DNA from 3 places in the Pseudoalteromonas sp. ECSMB14103 genome. Region 1 is predicted to be linked to each of the others. Evidence: predicted binding sites of a transcription regulator. Region 1 holds the regulator's gene; each other region holds the start of a gene.
The links. The regulator ArgR, encoded in region 1, controls arginine synthesis, uptake and breakdown. The targets are predictions, from matches to a motif close to ANTGAATANNTATTCANT.
Positions count from the first base shown of each region.

Region 2: gltB (glutamate synthase large subunit) is a predicted target of ArgR. The motif match lies at 5,006-5,023, and genes of this name have one in related genera.
Region 3: argC (N-acetyl-gamma-glutamyl-phosphate reductase) is a predicted target of ArgR. The motif match lies at 5,327-5,344, and genes of this name have one in related genera.

Region 1 is NZ_JWGY01000008.1:156,294-164,312, forward strand. It holds gene RF53_RS13810 (ABC transporter permease) at 1-1,086, shown strand, start outside; gene RF53_RS13815 (ABC transporter ATP-binding protein) at 1,087-2,136, shown strand; gene RF53_RS13820 (Dyp-type peroxidase) at 2,183-3,082, shown strand; gene argR (transcriptional regulator ArgR) at 3,079-3,546, opposite strand; gene mdh (malate dehydrogenase) at 3,771-4,703, shown strand; gene ispB (octaprenyl diphosphate synthase) at 4,799-5,770, opposite strand; gene rplU (50S ribosomal protein L21) at 6,193-6,504, shown strand; gene rpmA (50S ribosomal protein L27) at 6,521-6,778, shown strand; gene cgtA (Obg family GTPase CgtA) at 6,920-8,019, shown strand, end outside.
Region 2 is NZ_JWGY01000001.1:1,036,725-1,044,743, forward strand. It holds gene RF53_RS04900 (ABC transporter permease) at 1-919, opposite strand, end outside; gene RF53_RS04905 (ABC transporter permease) at 931-2,244, opposite strand; gene RF53_RS04910 (ABC transporter ATP-binding protein) at 2,248-2,958, opposite strand; gene RF53_RS04915 (efflux RND transporter periplasmic adaptor subunit) at 2,995-4,248, opposite strand; gene gltB (glutamate synthase large subunit) at 5,125-8,019, shown strand, end outside.
Region 3 is NZ_JWGY01000006.1:43,777-51,795, reverse strand. It holds gene argH (argininosuccinate lyase) at 1-1,214, opposite strand, end outside; gene RF53_RS11215 (argininosuccinate synthase) at 1,263-2,465, opposite strand; gene RF53_RS11210 (ornithine carbamoyltransferase) at 2,462-3,394, opposite strand; gene argB (acetylglutamate kinase) at 3,402-4,169, opposite strand; gene argC (N-acetyl-gamma-glutamyl-phosphate reductase) at 4,169-5,179, opposite strand; gene argE (acetylornithine deacetylase) at 5,401-6,546, shown strand; gene panP (pyridoxal-dependent aspartate 1-decarboxylase PanP) at 6,602-8,019, opposite strand, start outside.

The DNA.
Region 1 (8,019 bases):
ACCAAAAGCTTTTTTAAAGTGAGTCTTATATTATCTCGTGGTTCTATTGTTGCCGCCCTTGCGCTTATTAGTATGGAAACAATGGCCGATTTTGCAACAGTAAGTTATTTTGCTGTTAGCACGCTCACAACCGCGGTATACGATACATGGTTTGGTTATTACTCCTTGACTGCTGCTGCAAAAATATCAGGTGTCATGCTGTTACTACTATTTTTAGCGCTTATGGCAGAGCGCTTTAGTCGTCGTAATCAAGCTGTATTTGAACGCCAATCGGGCGTAAATAGCGAAGCACTTTATATTTTAAAGGGAAAGTCCGCTTGGTTAGCAACGGCATTTTGTGGCACGGTTTTACTTGTATCTTTTGTGATCCCGATTGCAGTATTACTTAATTACGCCATTACCTACTTCGAAAAAGCATGGAGTGCTGATTTTTTTAATTATGCGTGGCAAAGCCTAAAAGTGGCAGGCGTTGTGAGCGTAATAACAATTGCATTAGGTGTTTTTGTTGTTTTTTATCAGCGTATAACAACACAGTCTTACCCTCTCGTTCCTGGGCGACTAGCGAGTACGGGCTATGCACTGCCTGGCACCGTATTAGCAATTGCCGTTTTATTACCTCTAACACTGTTAGAAAGTAGTATTAATAATGTATTAGAGCCTTATAATTTAGACATAGGTTTGTTACTAACAGGCAGTGTGTTTACTATTGTGATTGCTTATGTCGTTCGGTTTTATGCCATTGCTCACGGAGCGATAGAGTCGAGCTTTGTGCGTATTAGTCCATCACTTGATATGGCAAGCCAGTCTATGGGTAAAAGCCAAGGCCAAACATTGCGTTTAGTGCACCTACCTTTATTAAGAAGAGGCTTACTGACTGCTGCCTTACTCGTTTTTATTGAATGCATGAAAGAACTTCCTGCTGCGTTACTACTCAGACCATTTAACTTTGAAAGCCTGGCAACGCATGTTTTTCAGTACGTGAGTGATGAGCAGTTAGAGCTGGCTTCTATATCTGCTTTATCTATTGTTATTGTTGGATTTATCCCCTTGTATTTTATTAATCGTTCTATGGAGCAACACACTTAAATGAGTAGTTTAATTTTGCAAGGTGTCAGCTATCACTATAACGGTACAAAGGTGATCGAAAACTTAGACTTAACCGTGGGTAAAGATGAGATTGTATGCTTGCTTGGTGCCAGTGGCTGCGGTAAAACCACCACATTAAAAGCCATTGCAGGCTTAGTTGAGGCCAAGCATGGAAGTGTATTTATAGATGGCAAGCTGGTAAGTGATGAGTCAACATTTATTGCACCAGAGCACCGAAATATAGGTATGATGTTTCAAGATTACGCGTTGTTTCCTCATCTAAGCGTAGCAAATAACATTGCGTTTGGGTTATGTAAAATGAGCCAATCCGAAAAACAACAGCGTGTGGATGAAATGCTTCAGTTAGTGCATTTGTCAGGTTGCGCAGATAGATTTCCTCACCAGCTTTCTGGTGGGCAGCAGCAACGCGTTGCGATTGCCCGTGCGTTGGCATATAAACCAAGTTTACTACTTCTTGATGAGCCGTTTTCAAATATAGATACCCAAGTTCGTTTTGAATTAATTGCAGATATTCGCCGTATTATTAAGGCGCAACAAGTATCAGCGGTATTTGTTACCCATTCAAAAGAAGAGGCTTTTGCTTTTTCTGATACGCTTGCCATTATGGATCGCGGTAGTATTGCCCAACAAGGCACGCCAGAGCAGCTTTTTGCTGCTCCTAGGTCAAAGGTGGTTGCAGAGTTTCTAGGTCAAGGCATATACTTATCCGCAGAAGCATTAACGGCTACTGAATATAAAACACCTTTTGGCACCGTTGAGTCAGATATGCAAACGAGCTGCTATCCATGTAGTGGTGAGTTATATGTGCGACCTCACCAAATTGAACTTGTGCAAGAGTGTCAAAGTGACAAACTCAGTAAACGGGCTACAATATTAAGTCGTCGCTTTATTGGCTCTGCGTATGTTTATAAAGTTGTTATAGCCGAACAAACGCTTGAAGTTGAAGCGCAATATGGCCAATCATTTGAAATCAATGAGCAGGTTATAATAAAAATAAAACCCCACACAGTGAATTTTTTTGAATCATAGTTAATGTGATTCACTGTGTACATATCTGTAAAACTGAGGAATAACAATGGCGCAAGCGCAATCTGGGATTTGTGCTGAAGCAAACCTGCATGGTTTGCATTTATTTTTTAATGTGTTTGATGGTCAAGACGAATCATTGCGCGCTAAATTAAAACAAGTAAGCGCAATTGAAGAAGAGTTTAATGATCAGTTTTCAGAGTCGATGTTGTCGTGCGTTGTTGCCATTGGCGCCCAATATTGGCCTCATATTCTTCCTGAGTATATTCCTAGTGAGCTGCAAAGCTTTCCAAATATAAATCATCCAGATCACCAAATGAGTGTTCAGCCGTGTGACTTGTTTGTGCAGGTGCGTTCAGACAGAGAAGACGTAAACCACTTATTTGCATTGCAAGTTTTAAAGCTTTTTGCACCTGATGTCGAGCTGGTGGAGCAAATACGTAACTTTCGTTTTTTAGATGGCCGAGATTTTAATGGTTTTATTTATGGTGGTGATACGCCACACGGAAGAAAAAAGCGTTCAACTGCTTTAATTAATAAACCTGGTTGTTTTGAAGATCAGGGAAGTTATATTCATGTTCAGCGCTATAAACACGACTTAACTGTTTGGCAGCACTTATCGCTCAGTGAGCAAGAGCAAATTATGGGCCGTACACGACTTGATAATACGCTTATAACCCCAGCACTAAATACCAGTCATGCCACGCGTAGTGAGTTAAAAGATGAAGAGGGGCAACCCCTTTTGTTGAATCAAAGCATGCCTTATGGCGATGTTTATGAGCAAGGTATGTTATGCATAAGCTGCGCAAGTACTGGTACTGCATTTGAGGCTGTATTAAATAGCCGTTTAGGGGAGGGGGAGTGTTACGACCATTGGCTTGATTTTACTCAAGCCGATATGGGGTCTGCTTTTTTTGCCCCCTCAGTTGGGTTTTTAAAGCAAATTTAAACCGTATCAAATAAAATACGTACTCGTTCAAGCGTAACGTCTATTTCAGAAATTTTAGCTGGGGCAATAAATATAGTATCGTCTCCGGCAATAGTACCTAATACACCATCGGCCTTTCCTAACGAGTCAAGTAAGCGGGCAATAAGCTGCGCAGCGCCTGGACTGGTGCGAATAATGATCATCATTTCATTATGCATAATATCAATGACTAACTGGCGTAATGGGCTTTTAGCTGTCGGCACTCCCATTTCAGCGGGTAGGCAGTAAACCATTTCTTGTTTAGCGTTGCGGGTTCGCACAGCACCAAACTTACTTAACATGCGTGACACTTTACTCTGGCTTATATTGTCAAAGCCTTGCTCTTTAAGCGCATCAACTATTTCGCCCTGAGAGCCAAAGTTTTCTTCTTTTAAAAGTGATTTAAACGCTTTTACCAATGCTTCTTGTTTATCTTGAGGTTGCATAGTCTTTATTCATTATTGTTATTTATGCTGTAAATACTACACAAAAATGAATAATTATGCAGCAGTTGTTTAGTCAACTTGACAGTTTGATGCGATAAACCACCAAAGTTTACAACTATGGTCGAAAATATCGCAAAATAGGCCCGATAAATTTGTTTTTAGGCGCTAATTTCATTATCTTAAGGGCCACAAGTATTTCCTACCTCAAATGACGGAGAATTCCAATGAAAGTTGCTGTATTAGGTGCTGCAGGCGGTATCGGTCAAGCATTGTCTTTACTATTAAAAACAGGCTTACCAGCTGGTTCTGAATTATCACTTTACGATGTTGCACCAGTTGTACCAGGTGTTGCTGTTGACCTATCACACATCCCAACTGATGTTAAAGTAGCAGGTTTTGGCGCAGACGATTTAAACAAAGCGCTTGACGGTGCTGATATTGTTTTAATCCCAGCGGGTATGCCACGTAAACCAGGTATGGATCGTGCAGATTTATTTAACGTAAATGCCGGTATCATTAAAACACTAGCTGAAGGCATTGTAGCTAGTTGCCCTAAAGCACTTGTGGGTATCATTACTAACCCAGTAAACGGCACAGTACCGATTGTGGCTGAAGTGTTCAAAAAAGCAGGCACATACGATGCAAGCCGTGTATTTGGTATTACTACGCTTGACGTGATTCGTTCAGAAGCATTTGTTGCTGAACTTAAAGGCGTAGACGTTGCTACAGTTAAAGTACCAGTAATTGGTGGTCACTCTGGCACAACTATTCTTCCTCTACTTTCTCAAGTTGAAGGCGTAACTTTCACTGAAGACGAAGTTGCTGCACTTACTCCACGTATCCAAAATGCAGGTACTGAAGTAGTAAATGCTAAAGCAGGTGGTGGTTCAGCTACATTATCAATGGGTGCTGCTGCAGCACGTTTTTGTATGTCTTTAGTTAAAGGCCTACAAGGTGAAGATGTTGTAGATTACGCATACGTTGCTGTTGAAGATGGTGATGCAGAGTATTTTGCACACCCAGTACGTTTAGGTAAAAACGGCGTTGAAGAAATTCTTTCTTACGGCGAGCTAAGCGCATTTGAAGAAAAAGCGAAGAACGATATGCTTGAGACACTGAAAAAAGACATCAAAGAAGGTGTTGATTTCATGGCGTAATAGCCAGAATGAGCATTAAAAAAGCCTGCATTTGCAGGCTTTTTTGTTGCTCGAATGTTATTTACTATTAGTGTTAAATAACAGGCTCGTTAAGGCTAGTGATCACGGTCAACGGCTATACGGGCTAAGCTTACCAATGCGTGCTTGTATTCAGATTCAGGTAAAAAATCTAAGCAAGCAATTGCTTTATCGGCTTCAAGCTCTGCTTTTTGCATTGTAAACTCAAGCGCATTGGTTTGTTTTAACGTAGATAAAATCTCTTCTAAATGTTCCATACCATTACTGTGCTCAATTGCATCACGAATTAACTGTGTTTGATACGCATTACCGTGTTGCATTGCATATATAAGTGGTAGGGTAGGCTTACCTTCGGCTAGATCATCGCCTATATTTTTACCTAGCTGGTCTGCATCGGCGTTATAATCAAGCACGTCGTCAACAAGCTGAAATGCCGTACCTAAGTGCATACCGTATAAGTTTAATGCATTGAGCGTGGCTTCATCATTATTGGTAATAATAGCAGCAAGCCCGGTAGCAGCCTCAAACAGCTTAGCCGTTTTAGAGTAAATAACTTGCATGTAGCTGGCTTCGGTTGTGTCTGGATCGTTGCAATTCATAAGTTGCAGCACTTCACCTTCAGCAATTATATTGGTTGCATCGGCGAGTATTTGCATAATTTGCATTTTGCCTAAACCAACCATTAACTGGAATGAGCGCGTGTATATAAAGTCGCCAACTAATACGCTAGCAGCATTACCAAATTCAGCGTTAGCCGTCGGGGTGCCTCGGCGTAAGTTTGACTCATCAACAACGTCGTCGTGTAATAAGGTCGCGGTGTGAATAAACTCAACAATGGTCGCAAGTGTAATGTGGTCTTTACCAGTATATCCTAGCGCTTTGGCAGCTAAAATAGCTAACATAGGACGAACGCGTTTACCGCCGCTATTAACTATGTATAAACCAAGTTGGTTTACTAACGCCACATCTGAGCGCATTTGCGCATGTATAAGTTGATTGACGTCATTCATATCGCTTTCTATTAACGCCTGGATAGCTTTTATATCCATTGATCTCCGAGCCAATTTTTATGTGTGAACGGCGCAGATTGTACAACAAAAAACGCACTAGCTCGATATTTTGTGACGATTGATTTAAAAAACCTACCTAAAGTGCTTAATAAGTGCTTAATTCAATCACAAATGTGTTTAATTACTAGACGATGAAAGATGGTTTTTGAGTTTGAATAATGGTCGACGCAGGTTGCAATTTTATTAGTAGGGTTATTTTTGCAAAGAGTTAAAAAGCGCTTGGCAAAAGGCTTAATTAATATAAAATAGAGAAAATATTGAATTGCTCTCAAAGCAGCTACTTTTTATTCATTTTAATTACAAAATAGGCTTGCTAGTTATTTCGCGTTAGCGTAAACTTCGCGCCCTATCGAAGAATATTTTAGTTGCGCCGATTTGAGGGTGCACAGACGGAGTTAATTATGTACGCGGTTTTCCAAAGTGGTGGTAAACAGCATCGTGTGACTGAAGGTCAAACGATTCGTCTTGAAAAATTAGACGTTGAAACTGGTGCGGCAGTTGAATTTGATTCAGTGCTTTTAGTTGCTGATGGTGAGAAGATCGAGATCGGTGTACCGTTCGTAAACGGTGGTAAGATAACAGCTGAGGTTGTTTCACATGGTCGCGGTGAGAAAATTAAGGTTGTTAAATTTAGACGCCGTAAGCATTCTCGTAAGCAAATGGGCCACCGTCAATGGTTCACTGAAGTTAAAATCACTGGCATTAGCGCTTAATTAGAGGTACTTAGAAATGGCACATAAAAAAGCAGCTGGTAGTACTCGTAACGGTCGCGATTCAGAAAGCAAACGCCTAGGTGTTAAGCGTTTTGGTGGCGAATCAGTTCTAGCGGGTAGCATCATTGTTCGTCAGCGTGGAACACGTTTCCACCCTGGTACAAACGTAGGTATCGGTAAAGACCATACTATCTTTGCAAAAGCAGATGGTAAAGTTCAATTTGAACAAAAAGGTCCTTTAAACCGTAAATACGTAACTATCGTAACTGAGTAATCAGTAAGGTAGTTAAAAAACCCCGCCTTTGCGGGGTTTTTTGTTTTGAGACAAAAATATATACCAAAGCCAAGCCTGCAATCGGCTTGGCTTCGGTATATAATGTATAAATTAGCAAGCCAATCCCTAAAGTGAGTAATCATGAAGTTTGTAGATGAAGTAGAAATTCGCGCAGAGGCCGGAGACGGCGGAAGCGGTATCGTGTCTTTCCGACGTGAAAAATATGTCCCAGATGGTGGGCCTGACGGCGGTGACGGTGGAGACGGTGGTAGTGTTTATCTACAAGCTGATGAAAACTTAAATACCCTTATTGACTATCAGTTTGAGCGTTTTCACAGAGCTGAGCGCGGCACAAACGGACGTAGCCGAAACTGTACAGGTAAAAAAGCAGACGATTTGTTTGTAATGGTCCCTGTAGGTACACGTATAACCGATGTTGATACGCAAGAAGGGCTTGGTGATTTGACCCAACATGGTCAACGAATTTTGGTTGCAAAAGGTGGTTTCCACGGCTTGGGGAATGCACGTTTTAAATCAAGTACTAACCGAGCGCCTCGTCAAAAAACACTAGGTACACCCGGTGAAGTACGTAACTTAAAATTAGAGTTACTATTGCTAGCTGACGTAGGTTTACTAGGTTTGCCAAATGCTGGTAAATCGACCTTTATTCGCAGCGTGTCTGCTGCAAGACCTAAAGTGGCTGACTACCCATTTACAACGCTTATTCCTAATTTAGGTGTAGTGCGTCCGGAAGCTAACAAGTCATTTGTAATAGCTGATATACCTGGGTTGATTGAAGGTGCGTCTGATGGTGCCGGTTTAGGTATCCGCTTCTTAAAGCATTTAGAACGTTGCCGTGTGTTATTGCACATTATTGACGTAATGCCTGTAGATGGATCAAACCCAGTCGATAATGCGTTTGCAATTATAAATGAGCTGCATCAATACAGTCCTAAGCTTGCAGAAAAGCCTCGTTGGTTAGTGTTTAATAAAATAGATTTGTTACCTGAAGATGAAGCACAAGCACTATGCGATGCTATTGCACAAGAGCTAGGTGAGTCTGAAAATATTTATCAAATCTCAGCTATTAACAAGCTGCATACTCAACCGCTTATACATGACATTATGACATTGCTTGATAGCATGCCTAAAGAGAAGTTTGAGCAAGTTGAAGATGAAGAAATAGAATTTAAGTGGGATACCTACCATCAAAAAGCCACCAAAGGCGATGATGATGATTG
Region 2 (8,019 bases), on a different contig from region 1:
GCTTACTTATATTAAATAAGGTTAAGCCAAAGATCCCTAAAGCGGTGACAAGTAAAAGTATAGTAATAAGCACAACTAACATACGCATCATCAATGTGTCTTCAGCCATATATTGCGCTTTGTCTTGATCTAAACCACGAATTCGAATAATCACACGCTTGTTATAATTTTTAAGCATAGCGTCTTCAATCTGTTTAGCTATGTCTGCACGCTCGTTGGACGCAGTGCGAACTAAAAAGTTGCCAGATATATTGGGATTAATGTAAGGAATTAATGCGATATTATTTGGGCGGCTGTCTTTTAACCAAGGCCCTTTTGCATGCTTAATTACACCAACAACTTTCAGTGGAATATCACCAAGAAAAATCGTTTTTCCTAAGCCCTCTTCATCAGGAAAAAGCTCATTGAGTAATGCTTGAGTGACAATTGTCACATTGGCTCGTTGATCATTATCGTTAGTGACAACGATTTCATTTTGAGTAAAATTTCGTCCTGCAACAAGCTCAACGCCAAGTGTATTAATTGCATGGTCATCCGTAAAAAAGTAAGCCGTTCTTGCTGAAAGCCCTGGCTCTGGTGCAGAGTTAATACTGAAGTCAGATGAGCTGCCACTACCTGATAACGGTATGTTATTAATATATATGGCGTCTTTAACGCCGGGTAAAGCTCGAAGCATGGCTTCATCAAGTTCAAATTGCTGATGGCTTTGAACATCTTTACCAAAATGCATGACATGAAAAGCAAGTATTTCATCTTCCGGGTAGCCAGTTTCTTGGTTAAGGTAGGTTACTCTGTCTTGAATTATAAATGCTGCGTTACTAACAATTGCAGTGGTAATTGCTATTTGTATAAGTAGCAAAATTGCACCCACCTTAGATCGACACAGCGCATGAAAAATAGGTTTAATTTCTAATATCATTGTGTTCGTCCTTATTGGCTTTTTAGATAAATGGCAGGGTTGGTTTTACATACCAGCCAAGCAGGATAAAGCCCGGCAATTACACAAGTACTGATTGCAATAAGTGGGGCGCTTAGTAACATACTTAAATCCATAGTCGCTAAGCTTTCGTAATAACTGTAGCTCTGACGAACACCCAATAGGCCAAACTGCGCAAATACAATCCCAAGTAGCCCGCCCAAAAGCCCTAACATAGCGACTTCAATGATATGCTGCATAAAAATTTGTCGCTTATTAGCACCAAGTGCACGGCGTACACCTACCTCTGGCGCTCGACGTAAAAATTTGGCAAGTAATAAGCCAAGTATATTAGCCAAACACACAGCCAAAAACATAAAACTTAGAGCCACTAAAATTTTGTTATCTTCACTAACCACATTATTGTAAGCCATCCATTGATTAACATCTCGAAGCCCAAAAGCGAGCTCTTTACGATTAAATCGACCGAGCTTTTGCTGCTCTTGCATATAAGCTAATAAGTAATTCTCGTAATCATTTTTTTGTTGCTCGGTCGTTAATTCAACCCAGAATTGAATCCAAACCATTTCTGACTGTAATTTGGCAGTAAAACTTCGAACATCTTCATGCTTCCAACCATTAGTATTTCCCCAATTACCAAGTTGCTTTGCCTCAAGAAGGCTAAATGGCATAAAAAGTTGTTCGGGTTGGTTAAATGCACCATTGTTTAAGTCGTAATATTTGATGGTTAGTGGCCAATTTTTTGTAACGCCAATCACTTCGTAACTAGCATCGTCAAGGTAGATAACCTGACCCACTGAATTTTTGCCAGCAAATAACTTATCGTTTAACTCCTCGCTAATGACAACAACGGGCGCTGCATTGTCTTCTTGTTGCTGTGACCACTTGCTACCATGTAAAAATTCGAGGTCAAACATATTAAAAAATTCAGGAGTGGTAAGTCTTGCACTTTGACTAAACGGTTTTACTTTGTCAGAGTCTATGTAAACAGAAAAGCCACTTCGTACCATTTTTAAACGTTGAGCACCTACTTGGGATTGATAAAGATTTGCAGCATCTTGATAAGTTAGTTGAAGAGGCTGGTTATCTGACGTCCACCATGTGCTTCCATCATCCATTATCTGTAATTGCACACTAAAAAGCTGACTGCTCTTGTGTGGGATTGGATCGGCCGACATCATGTGATACACACTCAGACTAGTCATGGTGATGCCTATACCAATTGCTATGGCAAGTACCATTAAAAAGCTTACGAGTGGTGTGCGCTTAAAGCTACGCCAACTCAGATCAATATAATGAACCAGCATGAATTATACTCCTTGTGCGACTTTTATTGGCTGTGTACCTTGGTACAAAGTAAAGTCAGCAAGTTGTCCATCAACTACTTGAATGTTGCGCGGTGCACGGCGGGCTAATTCGCTGTCATGTGTCACCATTATAATTGTGGCGCCATCGCGATTTATTTGCTCAAGTAATTCCATCACTTGGCGAGCCATTAGGCTGTCTAAGTTACCGGTGGGCTCATCGGCAAGTAAAAAGCGTGGTTCGCCGGCAAGTGCGCGGGCTATAGCGACGCGTTGTTGCTGGCCGCCAGAAAGTTGTTGAGGTAAATGTTTAGCGCGGGAGGCTAAGCCTACTTGTTCTAAACATTGCTCTATTCTACGTTTACGTTCTTTTGCTTTAATACCTCTATAACGAAGAGGTACTTCAATATTTTCATAGAGGTTTAAATCTGGTATTAAATTAAAACCTTGAAAGATAAAACCAATTTTTTGATTTCGGCAATCGGCACGTTGGTTGTCGTTTAGGCTACCCACATTTACACCATCTAAAATATAATCACCTTCACTAAAGGGCTCTAACATTCCGGCAATATTTAAAAAGGTAGTTTTCCCAGAGCCGCTAGGGCCTGTGACAGCTATAAATTCGCCTTCATTTACATTTAAATTAAAGTCTCTTAATGCGTGAGTTTGAACCATTTCAGTTTGGTATACTTTACTTATGTTTTTCATTTGTAACATGGTTTTTCCTTAAATTGGCGCTGGTTGAGAGCGCTTCTAATTTAATAAAAGCGTGTCTACTTGGTTAAATTGGTTGTAGCTAGAAATTATTATTTCGTCGTTTTCATTTAAGCCGCTTAAAATTTCTACCGCGTTAATGCTGGTGGCTCCTACGGATATAGGTATACGTCTTGCAAAATTTCCGTCTATTTTATATGCAACAATGCCACCTTGTTGCATAAAAGCGCCTCGCTTTACCTGCAGCACATTTTGGCGATTGTCGAGTAAAATACGCGCGGTTAAACGTTGATTTTGGCGAATGTTATTGCTGTTGCTTGTAAAGCGAACACGTGTGGTTACTTCGCGATTATTAACTTCGGGTGATATAGCCGAGAGCACTCCCATTATTGTTTCGTTCCCTAATTTAAGCTCTACGTCCATACCTAACCCGAGTTCGTTTGCGTAACTTTCTGGCACCTGCAACTGTGCTTCAAAATGACTTAAATCAACGAGTGTCATCAGAGGCTGACTTTGCGTGACGGCTGCTTTTTGTTGCACAAGCAGATTACCAACAATGCCTGTCACTGTGGCCCGAATTGACAGCTCATTTACTTTTCTATGTAATTCATCAACGATCAGCTGCTGACGCTCTACATCACTTTTAGCAGCTTGCAATTCAAATGCGAGTGTATCTTTAGCAAGTGCCACCTCTTGCTGTGCGTGTTTATAGGTAAGCTGAGCACGTGATAAGTCGTCTATTGCTTTTTCAAGGTCTATTTGGCTTATTAAATGCTTTTTAATTGATAGTTTTGCGCGGCGATCTTCTCTTTGTGCTGCGTTTAATTCTACACTTGCCATATCGAGTGTTTTTGTAAGGGTTAAAGTGTCTCTTCTTGATTGCAGGTGTTGCCTTTTAAGTTCACCCTCTAAGCGTTGTAATACGGATTGTTGTTGTTTTAATTCATTGTTAAGTTCAGGGCTATGAAGAACAGCAAGCTCGTCGCCTTTGGTAACTGTATCGCCAGCTTTAACGTGCAAGCTTACAAAGCCTCTCTCTGGGCTGTAGATATGTGGTGCATTGGCGGCAACAATTTTTCCACTTGCGGCTACATCACGAATAAGCGTTTTAATTTCTACTTTTGCTATTTGCACCTTTTCTTGGCTAAATGATTTAGTTGCATCCGAGCCTGACATAACTCCATAAGTAGCAGCAATAATAAGTAACAACACAGCGATAATTAAAAGAAAACGTTTTTTACGGTTTGCGGGTGTTTTAACTTGTATGTCTTGAGCACTGGTATCTTTAATCATTATTCAACCCTAACTAAATGAATTTATATTTTTTTCAAACATGACATAAAGTAGTGCTGCAAAAATAGCGGCTAGTGGCGAGAGTAAAAATAAGCTTAAAGTGAACATAATTCTTCCAAATAATAATTACTAAATTACACTATACGATTAGCATGCCAAAATTTAACCTATTGATATTATTATACTTAATAATTTATTTATTAAAGTAATATGTCCGCGGACACTTTATGTGTCCGCTTCGGACACATAAAAAGCAATGTATAAAGAGTAGATACTGCGTTGCGGGTACAAGAAAACCAGTAACGTCGGCACTACAGTGAACTCAAAGTGTAAGTGTATTTTAAAGCTAAGCTACTCAGGCGATTAAATAGCGGGGGTGACATTTAAGCTTTGACTGGTTTTATTTTTCTATTTACGAATAATTAATCAAAGTAATGAGTGGTTAAATTACAGTTTTTAAGCTGAATGAAGAATAAGGAACATAATTCTACCTGTATTTATCCCTTTTATAATTCGTTAATGAAAAGGGGTAATATTATTTGCATAATCCCCACATTTTACGAATCTCTTCAATTGAATATTTATTCACTAATATCTAAGTTTACGTTTACGTAAACTGCGTTTTAAATTGGAGGTGTTTTTACAAAATGTTAAACTTGACACCAGTGTCATGAAAAAATAACGGTGAAAATACCGCTAAATGTTAATAAAAATGATAAAAAAGAAATCTTGCTATGAAGTGAGAAATATTCAAGAATGTGAATATGTATTCAAATTACTGTTGACTCTATTTGATATAGAGGCTAGTTTTGACCGGCTGTTAGCAAATCGTCGAGCAGTTCATTAACGCTAACAGTGAAGCAAGGGGAGGGGTCTATGTTATACGACTCGAAATTAGAGAAAGAAAATTGTGGCTTTGGCTTAATTGCCCAAGTTAATGGTCAGGCTAGTCACCGGCTTATTCGTACTGCTATTACTGGGTTGGATCGTATGCAACACCGTGGCGGTATTTCTGCTGATGGTAAAACAGGCGATGGCTGTGGTTTGCTTTTGCAAAAACCAGATAGTTTTTTCCGTGCTATTGCAAGTGAGCATAATTGGCACCTTGGTAAAAACTATGCAGTAGGCATGATCTTTTTAAATTCAGATCCTGTTTTAGCACAAGCTGCAAAGGAAATTCTTAGCGAAGAATTAGAAAAAGAAACGCTAAATATTTTAGGCTGGCGCGAAGTGCCTACCGACCCATCAATGCTAGGCCCAATTGCTGTGCAGCAATTACCGGGCTTTGAGCAAATTTTTGTAAGCGCACCTGAAGGTTGGCGTTCAAAAGATTTAGAACGTCGCTTATACGTAGCGCGCCGTCGTGCTGAAAAACGTTTAGCAGACGATGAATCATTTTACATTGCAAGTTTATCTGGATTAGTGACTATCTATAAAGGCCTTATGATGCCTGCAGATTTACCTAATTTTTATCTAGACTTGGCAGATATCCGTATGACCAGCGCGATTTGTGTTTTTCATCAGCGCTTTTCAACAAACACACAGCCTCGTTGGCCACTTGCTCAGCCTTTCCGCTATTTAGCGCATAATGGTGAAATTAACACCATTGAGGGTAACCGTCAGTGGGCTCGTGCTCGCTCGTATAAATTTTCGTCTCCACTTATTCCAGATTTACAAAGCGCAGCGCCGTTTGTTAATGAAACAGGCTCAGATTCGTCAAGCCTCGATAACATGCTAGAGCTATTTTTAGCCGGTGGCATGGATTTATTCCGTGCAATGCGCATGCTTGTGCCGCCTGCATGGCAAAAAAACCGTGCTATGGATGACGATTTACGTGCATTTTATGACTTTAACTCTATGCACATGGAGCCATGGGACGGTCCTGCGGGGATTGTTATGTCAGATGGCCGCTTTGCAGCCTGTAACTTAGACCGAAATGGTCTTCGTCCTGCGCGTTATGTAATCACACAAGATGGTTTTATCACTCTTGCTTCTGAAGTGGGCATTTGGGATTACACCGCCGATGAAGTAGTTGAAAAAGGCCGAGTGGGTCCGGGTGAGCTTTTAGTAATTGATACCAAATTGGGGAAAATTTGGCACTCAGACGAAATCGACCAAGATTTAAAATCTCGCCATCCTTATAAGTCGTGGCTCGAAGAAAATGTTAAGCGCTTGACTCCCTTTGAAGAATTAAAAGAGCAAGATGCAGGCAATCGTTCATTTGACGATGAAACGTTAGCCAAATATCAAAAAATGTTTGGTTATACCAATGAAGAGTTGGATAGCGTTATTCGTGTAATGGGTGAAAACGGGCAAGAAGCAACAGGCTCAATGGGTGATGACACTCCGTTTGCTGTGTTAAGCGAAGGACATCGTTCACTATACGATTATTTCCGTCAAAAGTTTGCACAAGTCACTAATCCGCCAATTGATCCTCTTCGCGAAAACCATGTTATGTCTTTGGCTACGTGTATTGGTAGCGAACAAAATGTGTTTAACGAAACTACAGGCCACGCTAAGCGCTTACAATTCGATACACCTATTTTAATGTATGCAGACATGCAGCAGCTACTAAATGCAGATGAAGCGCATTACAGCTATTGTAAAATTGATATTACTTACACTGTTGAAGAAGGCTTGGAAAACGCAGTTAAACGCATTTGCGATAAAGCAAAAGAGAAAGCAGCTGCTGGCTCTATCATGCTTATTTTAACCGATCGTAATTTTGACGATGTAAACCTACCTATCCCTGCGGCTATGGCTGTAGGTGCAGTGCAAAAGTGTTTGGTTGATAACAATTTACGCTGTGAATCAAACATCATTATTGAAACGGGTAGCGTAAGAGACCCTCATCAATTTGCAGTGTTACTTGGTTTTGGCGCAACAGCTATTTACCCATACTTAGCGTATGAGTCGTTGGTAGCGATGAGCGACAGTAAAATCATCGATAAATCTTACTGCGAGGTAACCCTTGCTTATCGTAAAGCGGTAAACAAAGGTTTATACAAAATAATGTCGAAAATGGGCATTAGTACAGTCGCTTCTTACCGTTGCTCAATGTTATTTGAGGCGGTGGGTTTATCAGATGCTGTTGTTGATATGTGTTTTAAAGGTGTGGCTAGCCGCATTAAAGGCGCATGTTTTACAGACTTTGATGACGATCAACAAAGCTTACATAAGCTTGCCTTAAGTAAACGCAAGTTACTTAGCCATGGCGGTTTATTTAAATATGTACATGGTGGTGAGTACCATGCATATAACCCAGATGTAATCCAAACACTGCAGGTAGCAGTTCGCTCTGGTGAATACAGAGATTACAACGAGTATGCAAAGCTTGTTAACAATCGACCTATTTCAACATTACGCGATATGCTGGCACTTAAATTACCAGAAAATGGAATTAGTATTGATGATGTAGAGCCTGCAGAAGCGCTTTACAAACGGTTTGACTCAGCTGCAATGAGTATTGGTGCTTTATCGCCAGAGGCTCATGAAGCACTCGCAATTGCAATGAACCGGCTGGGTGGTTGTTCAAATTCAGGTGAAGGTGGTGAAGATAAACTTCGTTACGGCACTGAGAAAAACTCACGTATTAAGCAAGTAGCTTCAGGTCGATTTGGTGTTACACCGCATTATTTACGTAGCGCAGATGTAATTCAAATCAAAGTCGCGCAGGGTGCAAAACCAGGTGAAGGCGGGCAACTTCCGGGTGAAAAAGTAACACCTTACATTGCTAAACTTCGCTATTCGGTACCTGGCGTGACGTTAATT
Region 3 (8,019 bases), on a different contig from region 1:
AGCTCCTCAAGGGTTTTATCTTCACTTATTGCAAGCTGTACCAACACACCTACAATATGATGCCCCTCTCTGAAAGGTACCCCCTTAGCAACTAAGTAATCAGCCAGCTCGGTTGCATTTGCATGGCCGCCTTTTGCCGCAGCCAATGTACGCTCACCTTTTACTTTTACGCCTTTAATACACGCTTGTGCCATATGAATACACGCAAGCCATGTGGGCATCGCATCAAAAATGCCTTCTTTGTCTTCTTGCATATCTTTATTGTAAGCAAGTGGTAATGCTTTAAGGGTCATCATCATGGCGCTAAAGGCACCAAATACACGGCCTGTTTTACCACGAATAAGCTCAAGTGCATCTGGGTTCTTTTTTTGCGGCATTAAAGACGAGCCAGATGTAACATTGTCGGCAAGTTCAATAAAGCCCGCTTCACCTGAGTTATAAAAAATTAAATCTTCAGACATACGCGATAAATGAATCATTGAAATTGAAGCACAACTTAATAGCTCAACAACAAAGTCACGGTCTGAAACGCCATCAAGGCTATTTTTTGTCGCCCCTGTAAAGCCTAAGCCTTGTGCAAGTGTTTGGCGGTCAATTGGGTAAGCAGTGCCAGCCAATGCGCCACTGCCTAGCGGGCAATAGTTCATACGGGCTTTAGCGTCTTGCAAACGGCTTTCGTCGCGTTCTAGCATTTCAACATACGCCATGCACCAGTGGCTAAATAGTACGGGTTGTGCACGTTGCAAATGGGTATAACCAGGTAAAATAGTACCTAGTTCGCGTTCGGCCAACGCAACAAATTCAGCTTTTAATTGCGCAATGGCTTTTAAAATATGATCGGCAGTATCACGGCACCATAATCTAAAGTCGGTGGCTACTTGGTCATTTCGACTGCGACCTGTGTGTAACTTTTTAGCTAGGTCACCCACTTTCTCAATTAGAGCCGCTTCAACATGCGAATGAATATCTTCAGCACCGGATGTAGCTACAGCCATTGGGTCTGCTTTTACCTCTTCGAGTAGCTCGTATAATGCCGATACTAACTCTTTGTGCTCATCGTTTGATAACACGTTAACTTGTTCAAGTGCGCCAGCCCATGCAACAGAGCCAATAATATCTTGCTCTGCTAGTTGGTAGTCAAATGGAAGTGAGTCGTTAAATTGTTTAAACGCCTCGTCTGGACCCGTAGAAAAACGTCCGCCCCATAATGCCATGAAATATCTCCAAACCCTGAAATGCCCCTTTTACAAGGGGCGTAAAATTTACTTTTTAGACAACGCCGAAATTCTGCTTGAAAGCGAGAATAAACGAATAAAGCCTTCAGCATGTGATTGGTCATACACATCATCTTCGCCAAAGGTCGCAAAGTCTTCGCTGTATAGGCTGTTAGGTGATTTTTTCTGAACCGCAGTCACTTGGCCTTTATAAAGCTTAAGTACCACTTCACCCGTTGCTAATGTAGATAACGCCTCGGCGCCCGCTAAAATAGAGTCTTTAAGCGGCGTAAACCAACGTCCGTCGTACACTAAGTGCGAAAATTCGCCGCCTAATACTTCTTTCCACTTACGGCTTGATTTATCAAGTACTAGCTCGTCTATTGCTTGAAGCGCAGCCATGATCACCGTACCACCTGGGGTTTCGTAACAACCACGCGATTTCATGCCGACTAAACGGTTTTCTACTATATCAACACGGCCAACACCATGCGGTGATGCAATGTCGTTTAATTTAACTAAACAATCATAAGGTTTAAGCTCTTCGCCATTGACGGCAACCACTTCACCTTCAACTACTTTTAATGTTACTAGCTCGGCTTTATCGGGTGCTTGCTCAGGAGAGTTAGTCCAAGTCCAAACTTGATCGCTAGGCTCACACCATGGATCTTCAAGCTCGCCACCTTCGTGAGAAATATGCCACGCGTTAGCATCACGGCTGTAAATTTTTGTTGCTGAAGCAGAACACGGAATATCACGCTCGGCTAAGTAATCGAGTAGTGATTCACGGCTTGATAAGTCCCACTCTCGCCATGGTGCAATGACTTTTAAATCGGGAGCAAGCGCTGCAAAGCACGATTCAAAACGTACTTGGTCGTTACCTTTACCCGTACAACCATGCGACAGTGCATCGGCACCTACTTTACGTGCAATTTCAACTTGCGCTTTAGCAATAATTGGACGCGCCATTGAGGTACCTAGTAAGTAAGTACCTTCATAAATAGAACCTGTTTTAAGCGTTGGGTAAATGTATTCACTTACCATTTCATCTTTTAAGTCAACCACGTAACACTCTGATGCGCCTGATGCGATGGCTTTTTCTTCAACGCCTTCAAGCTCTTCTGCGCCTTGGCCTACATCGGCAACAAACGCGATTACTTCACAGCCGTAATTTTCTTTTAACCATGGCACGATAGCCGATGTATCTAGACCACCTGAATAGGCTAAAACGACTTTTTTAATTGAACTCATAGGTGTTCCTTAACAAAATTTGGATTTAGTAATGTAACTAGCAGAGCATTTTGCGCATGCATGCGATTTTCTGCTTGTTGAATAATTTTTGATGCTGGGCCATCCATTACCTCAGAGGTAATTTCAAACTCACGGTGTGCCGGTTGGCAATGTAATACCGTAGTAGCCCCTGTTTGATCTAGCAATGCTTGGTTTAACTGATAAGGCATATATTTTTCTTTAACTTGCTCAAGAGGCGTATCATCGCCCATAGACACCCATGTATCGGCGTAAACAACGTTTGCGCCAACCGCCGCTTCTACACGGTCACTTACCATTACTGATGCGCCATTCATAGCTGCTATTTGCTCGGCCTTTTTAAGAATTTGCGAATCAGGCGAGCTGCCTTTTGGCGTTACTGCCACAAAATCAGTACCCAGTGTTGCAGCAAGTAACATAAGTGAATGAGTTACATTATTGCCCTCTCCTAGGTAAGCTACTTTAAGCTCGCTCACATCGCCATGTACTTCTTGAAGCGTTAAAAAGTCTGCCAATGCTTGGCACGGGTGATACAAGTCACACAAGCTATTAACCACAGGAACAGAAGAGTACTCACCTAATGTGGTTAACGTGCTGTGCTGGTTTACACGCGCTACAATACCGTCAGCCCATGTAGAAATATTTAGTGCAAAATCTTTTACAGATTCACGTGCACCCATAGCGCCATTTTGCTGATCTAAATAAACCGCATGACCACCTAAACGATTAATGCCAATATCAAACGATAAACGTGTACGTAAGCTTTGTTTTTCAAATAGCGTAACAACTGACTTGCCCGCTAGTACTTGACTGTATTTTTCTGGCTTTGCCTTTAAATCACGCGCCAGCTTTAATAAATTAAGTGCGCCTTGTTGGTCTAACTCTAGACCCGTTAAAAAATTCTCTAACATGGTAACCCTATGGTGTAATCTTTGTTCCGACATGCTCGCCTTGCAGCAGAGCAGTTAAATTTTCTGGCTTTTGCCAGCTGGAAATATACACACCGCGTCGTAAGTGTAGGGCAGCGTGAAGACTGGTCTTAACTTTGACCTCCATCCCGCCCACAATTACTCCCTCTGCAATTAAAGTCTCAATGTGTTTTGTATCTAATTGATGTAATGGCTGCTTATTAGCGTCAAGAACGGCCTCTACGTCAGTCATAAAAATAAGCTCTGCATTTAAATTATTGGCGATAGCTGCCGCTGCCTCGTCTGCATTAACGTTGTACCAAAGCCCTTGCTCGTCAAAACCTATAGAGCTAACAATTGGTAAGCGCCCGACGTTTAGTAAATCGTTAATAATAGAGTCATTGTTACTTTCGCACTTTCCTACTAGGCACAATGCTTTGAGCTTTTGCGATGCGGTTACGCCTGCTTCGTAAAGGCTTAACCCAACAGGTTTATGGCCAGAAGCAATAGCTTGAGCCATTAACTGCTTGTTTGCACAACCTGCAAGTGCACCAACTATGTGGGGCATTTGTTCTGCAGGGCTAATACGTAAACCTTGATGCTTAGCGCTAACAAAACCGGCTTCTTTTAACCATGTATCGACTAATGCCCCGCCACCATGGACAATTACAAAGTTATGACTTGGCTGATTAGACAACACATCAAATAACGCATGAGCTGCGTTTTCAGTGTTAAGTACAGCGCCGCCAAGCTTAATAACCCACGTTTTTTTAGCCATTAAAACGCTCCTTTTAAGCCTGTGGTGTGGTCTAAATTCATTGATAAATTAATACACTGCAGAGCTTGCCCTGCAGCACCTTTTAGTAAATTATCAATGGCTGCCATAACAATTAGTTGAGAGCCTTGCTGCTGCCAACCAATATCAACATAAGGCTGCTTTGCAACTCCCTTAATTGACGGGACCTTACTACCTAACAAGCGGATTAAAGGCTCGTTTTCAAGCACGCTGTAGGCCTTAGCCACTTGCTCACTTGTAACATTAGGTTTTAGTTGCACGTAAATGGTTTCTAAAATACCGCGAGCAAAGTTCCCTAAATGAGGGGTAAATAAAACCTGATGACCAAGGTGTTGCTCTATTTCTGGTCCGTGGCGATGATTAAATAAACCATATGGCGCTAGCGACACTTCACAAAAATGAGTACCTACACTGGCTTTACGCCCTGCGCCAGTTACACCCGACACTGCATTAATAATAATTTTGTCGTCGCTTAACAAACCGGCTTGCTGTAGTGGCTTTAACGCATTCAGCGCCGCAGTAGGATAACAGCCGGCAACAGCCACTAAATTTGCATTTGCAATGTCGTTGCTATTCCATTCAGCTAAACCATAGGCCGATTCATCTAATAACTCAGGGTGTTTATGTTCAAAGCCGTAATAAGTAACGTAATCATCATTGCTTGCTAGGCGATAACCACCCGATAGGTCAAACACCTTTTTGCCCATCGCTAAAAATTGCGGGGCTAAATCTACACTTACTTTATGGTCGGTACACAGGCATACGTAATCTGCATTCGCATTAATGTCGTCGAACGCTGACTTTGTAAGAGGAAGTAAAGGAGTATCAAGTAAACCTAAGTGCTCTGGATATAAATCACTCAGTAATTTGTGTTTATCTAAGCTTCCTTCAGATACATAGCTACCTGACAGTTTTAAATTTGGGTGTTTAGCCACAAGGCTTGCTAGTTCTGCGCCGCTGTATCCACTTGCGCCAATAATCGCTACATTCATTATTTACTCATTATCTTAAAATCTATTACTACTTATTTGTGTGTTCGCTTACACTAGCTTAGGTGCTAAGTAAGTCTTTTTTGTTAATGAATTTTGATTATCGTCGCATTATCATCATTGTGTTACTTAATATATTTATGCTTAAAAAGTGAATTGATATTCATCATAAATACTTTTATATTGTTATGCAATTAAATTGAATAGTTATTTTGGAATTTTTTATGTCTTTGCCTTCGTTTATTTCTATGTACCAGCAATTAATTGCAGCCCCGTCTATCAGTGCAATTGAAGACAGCGAATGCATGAGTAATAAAAACGTTATCGAGTTACTTGCCCACTGGTGTGAAACGCTCGGTTTTACCTGTGAAATAATAGAACTGGAAGGTAAAAAAGGGCGTTATAACTTATTAGCTAAACGTGGCGTCGGGGATGGTGGTTTAATGCTTGCTGGGCATACCGACACAGTGCCGTTTGATGACAGCCGCTGGAATCATGATCCGTTTAAATTAACAGAACTCGACAACAAACTGTATGGGCTAGGCAGTATTGATATGAAAGGATTTTTTGCTTTCGTATTACAAGCTATAAGCGAACTAGATGAAAAACAACAAACACAGCCAATTTTAATACTTGCCACTGCAGATGAAGAAACCACCATGGCAGGCGCACAGCAAATTTGCAAACATCCTAACTTAAAGCCGGCACGCTGTATTATTGGCGAACCCACTGATATGACACCAGTATTTACACACAAAGGGCATATGAGTACTGCAATAAGAGTTGTCGGTCGTTCTGGCCATAGCTCCGATCCCGAACGTGGTCTTAACGCCATTGAAGTTATGCATAAAGTGACTTCAAAATTACTGATCTTAAAAGAGCAATTAAAGAATAAGTATTCACTAAGCCACTTTGAAATACCTTATCCTACTTTAAATTTGGGTAATATTCATGGTGGTGACAACGCAAATAGAATATGTGGGTGTTGTGAAATGCATATTGATATGCGCCCATTGCCAGGGTTGAGCGTACAAGAGCTACAAGCACTGCTGCTAGATGCAACAAAAGACATAAACGAGCAATACCCAAACTCAGTAAGTGTTATTGACCTACATGACCCAATACCCGCATTTACTGGCAGAACCGACAGCGCGCTAGTTCAACTAGCTGAAAAGGTAGCGGGCCAAAAAGCCATTGCTGTTAATTACTGCACAGAAGCACCTTTTATTCAGCAACTGGGTTGTGAAACCATAGTTATGGGACCAGGTTCTATTAATCAGGCGCATCAGCCTGACGAATTTTTAGCAATGGAAAAAATAAAGCCTTCACAGCACATCATTAGCAATATTATAAAAGCCTGTTGCTTTTAGCTAAGCAATAAAAAAAGACGCTTAACAGCGTCTTTTTTTATAAATGCTAAATTTACTATTTCATGTATTTGCTTAAATACTTTTTAAATACTGGGTCTGTTTTAGCAAGCTCTTTTTGCTCAGCTAATATCTCTTTTAAAATCACCCCCGAGGTAAGCGGATTAGCCAGTACAACCCTAAACACAACCGTAGGTTGATTATCGTATTGAGCTGGAGTCAAGCGAGTACGCGATACAAACGAGCGTCCAGATTCACGCTGGCGTTTTTGCATACTGGCTGTAAAACGATTTAGTGAAGCAAAAATATCAATCCGTGTTTTTTCATCAGCCTCAGCAATCGCTTGTTTTATTTGCTTAGGCACATAGCGATAAGTAAGCAAACATAGCTCAGGCTCTGAAATAAGTTCAAAATCTTCGTCTGCCTTGATTAAATCAGCAAAATACTTTGCCTTTTTTATACTTCGATCGATTAGCATTTCATAGCCTTTACGGCCAATAACACGTAAGCAAGCATGCACTAACATAGCCATACCAGGGCGGCTACCCTCTAGTGTGTGGCTACCTAAATCTTTAGAGCCCTTACGCAATATATACTCAGCATGATGCTCTATTGCATCGGTTGCAGCGGGATCTTTAAACAGCACTAAACCTGCGCCCATCGGGACATACATTTGTTTGTGGGCATCAATTGTTATTGAGTCTGCTCGCTCAATACCATTGAGCAAAGGACGATAAGTATTAGATAATAACGTTGCCCCACCCCAAGCAGCATCAACATGAAAATGACAGTTAATCTCTTGCGCTAAATCAGCCATTTCGTTGAGGGGATCAATATTGCCGGTTTCGGTTGTGCCTGCAACACCAATAATTGCCATTACTTTAATGCCTTTAGACTCAAGCTCGCGGGCTTTGTCTCGCATGGCATTTACATCGACCTTGTTGTCATCAGTTGTTTTAATACCAACTAAGTTGTCGCGCCCTATCCCTAATAAATCAACCGATTTACCTAATGAATAATGACCACGTTCTGAAATTAATACCGCTAAACCTCTGTATCCATAATGAAGCATACCTGCCACAATCCCTTGCGATGCAATACCGGTAAATTCACCATCGGCTTTTAACAAACGATTTCGAGCAATCCAAAGCGCAGTAATGTTTGCAACTGTACCACCAGAGCAAAATGCACCTAATGACGTTTTAGCGCTGTGCATCCATTTAGAGTAAAACGCATCGTTTTGGCCATAAGCTAAATGATGCATCATACCTAACACCTGTCGCTCAAGGGGGGTAAATGCCTTAGACGTCTCAATTTTTACTAGATTTTGATTTAGTCCCACCATCAACTTCGAAAGTGGCAGTAAAAAATGAGGTAAAGCTGATGTCATATGACCAATAAAACTTGGTGCAGCCGTATGCACAGAATGAGCAACAAGTTGCTCCATTATGTCTTGAGCATAAGCAGATACAAACG